DNA from 3 places in the Paenibacillus lutimineralis genome. Region 3 is predicted to be linked to each of the others. Evidence: riboswitches for the same ligand, from Rfam matches in the RefSeq annotation. Region 3 holds a riboswitch; each other region holds the start of a gene.

Region 1 (2,269 bases), 2.9 Mb from region 3:
TTTGTTCGATCGGAATTTGCTCGTCTAGCATTTGACGGATTTGATCCAATGAGAAGCCAAGCTCTTTATATGCCAAAATCCGATTCAATTGGAGCATTTGATCCGCTGAATAATACCGATAACCCGTATGTTTGTCCGTGAAGTCCGGCTTGAGTAGATTCAACTGATCGTAGTAACGAAGCGTCTTGACGGATACTTGGCTGATTTTTGAGAATTCACTGATTTTGAACATGGCTACACATCCCTGCAGGTAATTTAAATAGGCTTGCACTTGCTTACCGAGTATAACGTTCCAGTAAAGGGGAGAGTCAAGAGGTCGGTTACTATAATCTGTGGGAGCCTTATAAAAGAATTTAAAATCAAGAGTAGAAATGAGCTATAGCGAAAATTAGAGAGTGTTGCATCAATGTAAGCGGTATATTTTCGTATTCCTTTAAATTAATCGCCTTTTTTGCCGGGAAGTTGGCTTTACAGTCAAACCTTGCAGCGGTATGATTCAATCCATAATCAATATTAAGCAATTCCGATCGCTTAATCTCTGGGATGTTCCAGAGAACGGGGGAACCAACAAGAGCTTGCTGTGTGATGATCAACGCAGCTTGCTCATCGTCTGAATGGCCAGGGCTGGTGTGAGAGCCAACACAGGCCATTCGGACAGGGGTGAATCCTGAGGAAGAGACCATGGACTCTTCTCAGGTAGGGCGACTCTCACCGCCCGAATCCGTCAGCTAACTTCGTCAGCGTGGGTATGAGAGAGGAAAGGTGACTGCGAGCCGCAACGAATTCGGCCACAGAGGACCGTTTGCCTCTGTGGTTTTTTGCGCTCTAATTTGAAAAATGAACTAAAATACAATGCAACATCAATTAAAATTCGCTGAATGCTGTCGTGAATATGACAGCAGCGGGGGAACCAACGGTACTGAGTGATGCCCGATCTGCGGGCTTCTAAACCTTAGTTCCATGGGGTGAATCGCTTGGAGGATAAACGTATTCTCCAAGGTAGGGCGACTTCCGCGCCCGAATCCGTCAGCTAACCTCGTAAGCGTCTAGGAAGAGGCAACCACCAAAGGTCGGGTAGTGGGTCTAAGACCACTCATTAAGCCGCGGGGAAGGTTACTATCTTTCCTGCGGCTTCTTTTGTGTTGTCCTCTGCAAATTCGAGGAGGGTGTTCTCAAGTGGAGGAAGAGTTTGTTCTAGTAGCAGCACCGAATCCGGTTGGACTGAAGTTTATTTTGCTGCTGATCGCGGCGAAGCGTAATTTTGCGGTCCTGGTGAACAACAAGAAGGAGGAAGAAGTCCTTCATAAACTGGGCGTAAGACATGTACTGCGCATCAAGACGGATGACGAGCAGAGCTGGATCGTCCCGCCGTTTCCGATCGGACGCTGTTATATTTTTGAAATGAGCATGACATTAACCTGTCGCTATTTGCAAATCTGTCGGAGATGGACGCGTGATCAGATTTTCATTATCACTCCGAATAGAAATCCGCGCATGATTTACAAAGGGTTAGGAGCTTCTTATGTCATTCATTCCGTAAGCGGAGAGGTTGGATTTCTGCTTGCAGCAAAGCTTGAGCAATAAGCTAGAGCTAAAAAATCATTAAGTAGGATTCCAGATGGGGTGAGTGTGTTATGGATTATTTACAAATGTTCATTGTGATTGGCGTCATATTGTTGCTGGTGAAGCCGGTTGGAACTTATATATATCATGTTTTCTCAAATGTACCGAATCGAAGTGATCGCATCTTCGGAGCAATGGAGCGGTTTATTTTCAACATAGCCGGCTATAGGCGGCGCGAAGGGATGGATTGGAAGAAATATGTGATCAGTCTGCTGGCAACGAATGTGGTATTGATGACAATCAGTTTTCTACTTCTCAGTCTGCAGCAGTGGTTCCCATGGAATCCCGAAGGAAGCGGCAGCATGGAGCCGACACTGGCATTCAATACGGTAATCAGCTTCATGACCAACACGAATCTGCAGCATTATAGCGGGGAGACAGGGCTTAGCTATTTCTCGCAAATGGCTGTAATCACAATGATGATGTTCACATCAGCCGCTACGGGGTTATGCGCCGCTATCGCTTTTATCCGCGGAATTACAGGAAGAGGCCAACTGCTGGGGAATTTCTTTGAGGATTTTGTGAAGGCGATTGTCCGTATTCTTCTGCCTGCTTCTCTGATCGTGACGCTGCTACTGGTCGCGCTCCAGGTTCCGCAGACCTTGCAGCCTACCACGGCAGTGAACACGCTGGAAGGGACTGTACA
Region 2 (2,269 bases), 1.3 Mb from region 3:
CCATATCTTTTCTCCCCAGCTAAGGCTTGAGAATGTGCCTGGATTCGTAAACTCAAATACGTAAATAACCAAAGCCCCAACCAAAATAAGCGAAGCTGTCATCGTCAATACCACTTTGGAATGAAGCGATAACTTACGGTGTTTCCGGAAGTCAACGAGATCCGACAACACGATGAATCCAAGGCCCCCAGATACAATCAGGAACATCGTCACCAGGTTAACAATCGGATCGCCTACATAGCGAGTAAGGCTCTGGTAATGACCGAACAAGTCAAAACCAGCATTATTAAACATGGACACTCCATGGAATATTCCAAAATATAGCGCGCGTCCAAACGGCATATCAAAGGACCAGCGAATCGTATAGATTAACGCGGCGCTACTCTCAATGACCAGGGAATAGATCAGAACCTTGCGAATCAAGCGGACGATCCCTTCCATCGTGTTCTGGTTCATCGCCTCTTGCAGCAAAAGACGGTCCTTGAGCGATATTCTACGTTTGAATACGAGCGAGAATAAGGTTGCCACGGTCATGAACCCGAGACCGCCCGTCTGAATCAGCAGCATAATCACGACCTGACCGAACGTAGAATAATATGTCCCTGTATCCACGACGATCAATCCAGTCACACAGGTTGCTGAAGTTGCGGTAAACAGCGCATCAACGAATGGTAAGGATTCCCCTGTTGTACTTGAGATCGGCAGCATTAACAGTAGTGCTCCAACGAGAATAATGGCTGCGAAGCCCAATACTAAAATCTGTGGCGGGGAAAACCTGAACCATTTTACCCACATGTTTAACTGCAACTTAATCACTCCATCCTTTTTGTAGCAAAGAAAAAAAGCACTGGAAATCCAATGCTTATTGATTGGTCCCTGCTCAAAGGCCTACGAGGTTAGCTGACGGATTCGGACATGAACGGTTGCCCTATTCGCTTGAATCCTTGGAATATCCAGGAATTCAGCGAAACTCACCCCTAAAAATCGGTTCCCCCGTTTTCGTAAAGAAATTCGGCCATTTAATATTTTATTGTTTCATTGTTTTTCATTTCATTTTCGTCAAATGGATTATAAGCCTTATCGGCGTGTAATAACAAAGTTTCTTTTGGATTAAATAACTCGAAAAAGACGTAAAAGGCGTGAAACTATGATTATGATACTCCATTATCTGAGCCGTGCGAGACCTTACCAGAGATATTGCAGATTCTCGTGAACTATAGCCCGATTGGCGAACCTAAGGTCCCCTATGTTATCTTTAATTGAATGTGTTTTTTAAGAATTACGCCCAATGTCACCCCCGCTTCTAACTCACTGGTTACGACAAGCGGACACATTGAACAATTCCTTGTTTAGAAAAAAGTGTAAAAGGAGCTGTAAAAATGCAAACTTCCAAGAACTCACCTGGGATCTTGCTCAAACCTAAAGCACTCTGGATACTTGCTGCGATTGGATTGGTCCTCTTCATCGTCCTGCAGCTTTGGCTCCCTTCCGTGAACGAGCCGGAGCAACAATTAAGCAAGACCATCAGCAAAGATCAAGCCAGGCAAGCCGCCGCTTCGTTCGCTCAGACGGAGCTTGGCATCAACGGCAATTTTCAGAATGCTCACGTTACATACGATACAAAGCCTGAACTGTTCGGATATTTGACGAAGGAAAATTTAGTCGGCAAATATTCTAAATCCTATGGCAAACAATTTCCTTATGACGTCTTCCATGTTACCTTTACAGACCCGGATGACATATTAAGCCTCTTAAGCATCGACATAAATATGCAGGAGGGCAATGTCGTTGCCTTTGAGAAGGTCATCTCGACAAGTAATGCCACCAAGCAAACTTTACTCGACTACGGTCGCGAGAATACACTGTCTCTGGTGGCCCGGGAAGGCGATATCAGCCTGACTGATAAAGAGCAGCTAGTCCGCCCTTACCTGAAGACTCTAGGAGTGAGTGAAGCCGATCTGAAGTTGGCTACCACCGAAGGGCAATACGGTCTACTGTATGAATTGCCAAATTACGAGATCGGACAGTCACAGGCCCAGATACAATTTCATTTCGAATATGGCGCGGTAGCTTCAATGGAGACGAAGTTCACCGTTCCGAGTTCCTACAACGATTATCTCAGCGGTCAGAAGACGCTCGCCTACATCCTTACCTTTGCAGGCTATGGGCTACTCACCTTCGTTCTGGCTATTCTGGCGATCGTGTACAGCATAGTGACAAGAGCCTACACCTCTTTTAAGCGTGGTCTCTTACTAGCTTCTCTTTATTT
Region 3 (2,269 bases):
TCACCCAAAAGTTACGATAGTTACAATAAAGTTTACAAACTTGTTACTATTACATTGGTCATTTTACCAAACCCGCCCAGGTTTGACAAGCTTGTCGATAGATTTGATCTGTAAGTCTGTGTTTATATTTGAGTGCATAGGCATAAAGGGCCAGAAGTAGGGGGAATGCAGGCCCTTAGGCAAATAAAAAACCCGCGGTTGTGATTCTAATTGAATCGCCGCGGGCTTAAAATTCGTTATTATTCTACATCATCGTGATCTGTAACTTCTCCAGTAGCATCTTCGTACTTGTCAGAACTCATAACGCGCTTAGCTCCAACATAACGGTCTACATAATATTTCTCGCTCAATTTGCTAATTACAACGCCCTTGGAAGTGGAAGCGTGAGCAAATTTGCCTTCACCTACATAAACACCCACATGAGATATGCCTTTGCCTGAAGTGTTGAAGAACACCAGGTCGCCGGCGAGTAGTTCATCCTTGGATATGGATTCGCCCATTTTATATTGCGATCCCGATTGGTGAGGAAGCTTGATACCGATTTTGGAGAATACATACATCGTAAATCCTGAGCAGTCAAACCCAGAAGTCGTTGTACCACCGGATACATACTTCGTTCCGAGCGCTCCATCAATAGCAGAGTCTAATTTGGAGTCTGCGAAAGCGCTGCCAGTTCCGATGGAGAAGAGCAATGTAACACCAAGAGCTAATGTAGTTAACTGTTTCTTCAAGAAAAATACTCCTTCCGATTGCCTACGAGGTTAGCTTACGGATTCGGTTGAAGGTTCCCTATGATCCCTCTCTAGCGAGATCAATTCACCCAAAGTGGTTCCCCCGTTCCCCGTTAAGGGAATTCGGCCATGATTTCGTAAATAATTGTTATAATTACACTCGCTATTGCTATTACTTGACTTATTATGACAATAATGATTACAAAACTGTTACTGAATTTCTGCTGTTGTTATTGTAACAAAGAGAAGTATATTTTGGCAATGGTTAATTCACAAGATTCAGAGAGAAAAACAAAGAACAAGGCCTCCGATTCTGGCGGAGGCCTTGTGGTATAAGGGATTGTAATAGTGAAAAAAAATTAACTTTTTTGTGATTTCATTTCCCATAGTTGATATTGAGAGGTTATTTCCCAAACTCTAAACAAACTTCGTATGAAAGGATAGCTTTGCTGCAGAATAAGAGCGAGTATTCCGGTCCATATCCACGATACTGAGCCAAAGATTAAGAACAAGATCAGTGCAAAAGCTCCAAGTAAGAGAGAGATGCCTGCTCCAGGAAGCGCATATCGAATACCTATTAGAATAGAACCCCATAGCCCCTTTTTAAAAAGATAGCCAAATTGCGCGAACAGCGAGATTTGGTCAATGAGCCAGCAATAGATCATCCATGCAAGTAGAACGCCCGACATCTTCAGGATCGGGGTGATCTGTATGGTTCCTGAGCGAAGTATGTCTGGCAGAAGTCCCTGAACGTGAGGGAGAATCCATAATAGGGGAAGGCTGATTAATATAAGTTCGATAAATAGGAAGAAGAACACCGGCTTCCCAAACTCCTTCATGCCTCGGAACAGCGGAAGTCCGCTCTTTCGCTCCTCCTTGGACATTAAGCCATACAGGATCCCTGCCTGGAGCAGGGGCGTCACTAGCAGTCGGATGAGAGCCATGCCGAGCAGCATCCCCAGATAGAGACGGATGTCTGGGCTATGCTTGAGCTCGTACTGACCTTCCAGAAGGAATAGAGACTGGCTGAGCATATTGGGCGGGGGATCTGGGTATCTAACCAAGACCTCCGTAACTACTGAATTGACGAGCCTGTATAAAAATAGTCCCCAGAGCAGTTGATACAGAAACAGAATGATAATAGAGGGAAGCTGGTTTTTTATAAGACTCCATCCATTACGTATATAGATCATACTTTTCCCCCTCAGAGTTTTGTTAAGGTAAGGCTTCATAGAATACGGCCGCAGAGGTTAGATATCTACCATAATAACGATCCGAGTACGATCTCCAGCAATTTGACGATCGTTAAGGTAGAGCGGGTACCCACTGGTTCCTGAACCTCCGCCTTCAGGTAGTTGTTAATATGTTTGTTCTCTAGAACGAGCGCATATTCAGGATCGATTTGTACCCAATCCACAGGCTCTTTGTACTGGACCTTAATCTTCAGGGTGTCGTTATCCACATTCCAAGTTTTACGCAGAGTATGTCCGTCCTTGAACGAGAGCAATATGGAAACCTCTGGGTAATTGGCGCCCTTA

What was found. Region 3 has a riboswitch for cyclic di-AMP ahead of EI981_RS00510 (C40 family peptidase). Riboswitches for the same ligand answer to the same signal wherever they lie in the genome.
Region 1: another riboswitch for cyclic di-AMP. It lies ahead of EI981_RS16130 (hypothetical protein); the one in region 3 lies ahead of EI981_RS00510 (C40 family peptidase).
Region 2: another riboswitch for cyclic di-AMP. It lies ahead of EI981_RS23665 (TrkH family potassium uptake protein); the one in region 3 lies ahead of EI981_RS00510 (C40 family peptidase).

What each region holds. Positions count from the first base shown of each region.
Region 1 covers NZ_CP034346.1:3,659,838-3,662,106, reverse strand. Annotated here, with positions in the region: gene EI981_RS16135 (MerR family transcriptional regulator) at 1-232, opposite strand, end outside; cyclic di-AMP (ydaO/yuaA leader) riboswitch at 519-758, shown strand; cyclic di-AMP (ydaO/yuaA leader) riboswitch at 863-1,060, shown strand; gene EI981_RS16130 (hypothetical protein) at 1,177-1,584, shown strand; gene kdpA (potassium-transporting ATPase subunit KdpA) at 1,635-2,269, shown strand, end outside.
Region 2 covers NZ_CP034346.1:5,350,372-5,352,640, forward strand. Annotated here, with positions in the region: gene EI981_RS23665 (TrkH family potassium uptake protein) at 1-795, opposite strand, end outside; cyclic di-AMP (ydaO/yuaA leader) riboswitch at 871-1,027, opposite strand; gene EI981_RS23670 (CPBP family intramembrane glutamic endopeptidase) at 1,380-2,269, shown strand, end outside.
Region 3 covers NZ_CP034346.1:108,868-111,136, forward strand. Annotated here, with positions in the region: gene EI981_RS00510 (C40 family peptidase) at 240-731, opposite strand; cyclic di-AMP (ydaO/yuaA leader) riboswitch at 735-870, opposite strand; gene EI981_RS00515 (hypothetical protein) at 1,091-1,924, opposite strand; gene EI981_RS00520 (M1 family metallopeptidase) at 1,990-2,269, opposite strand, start outside.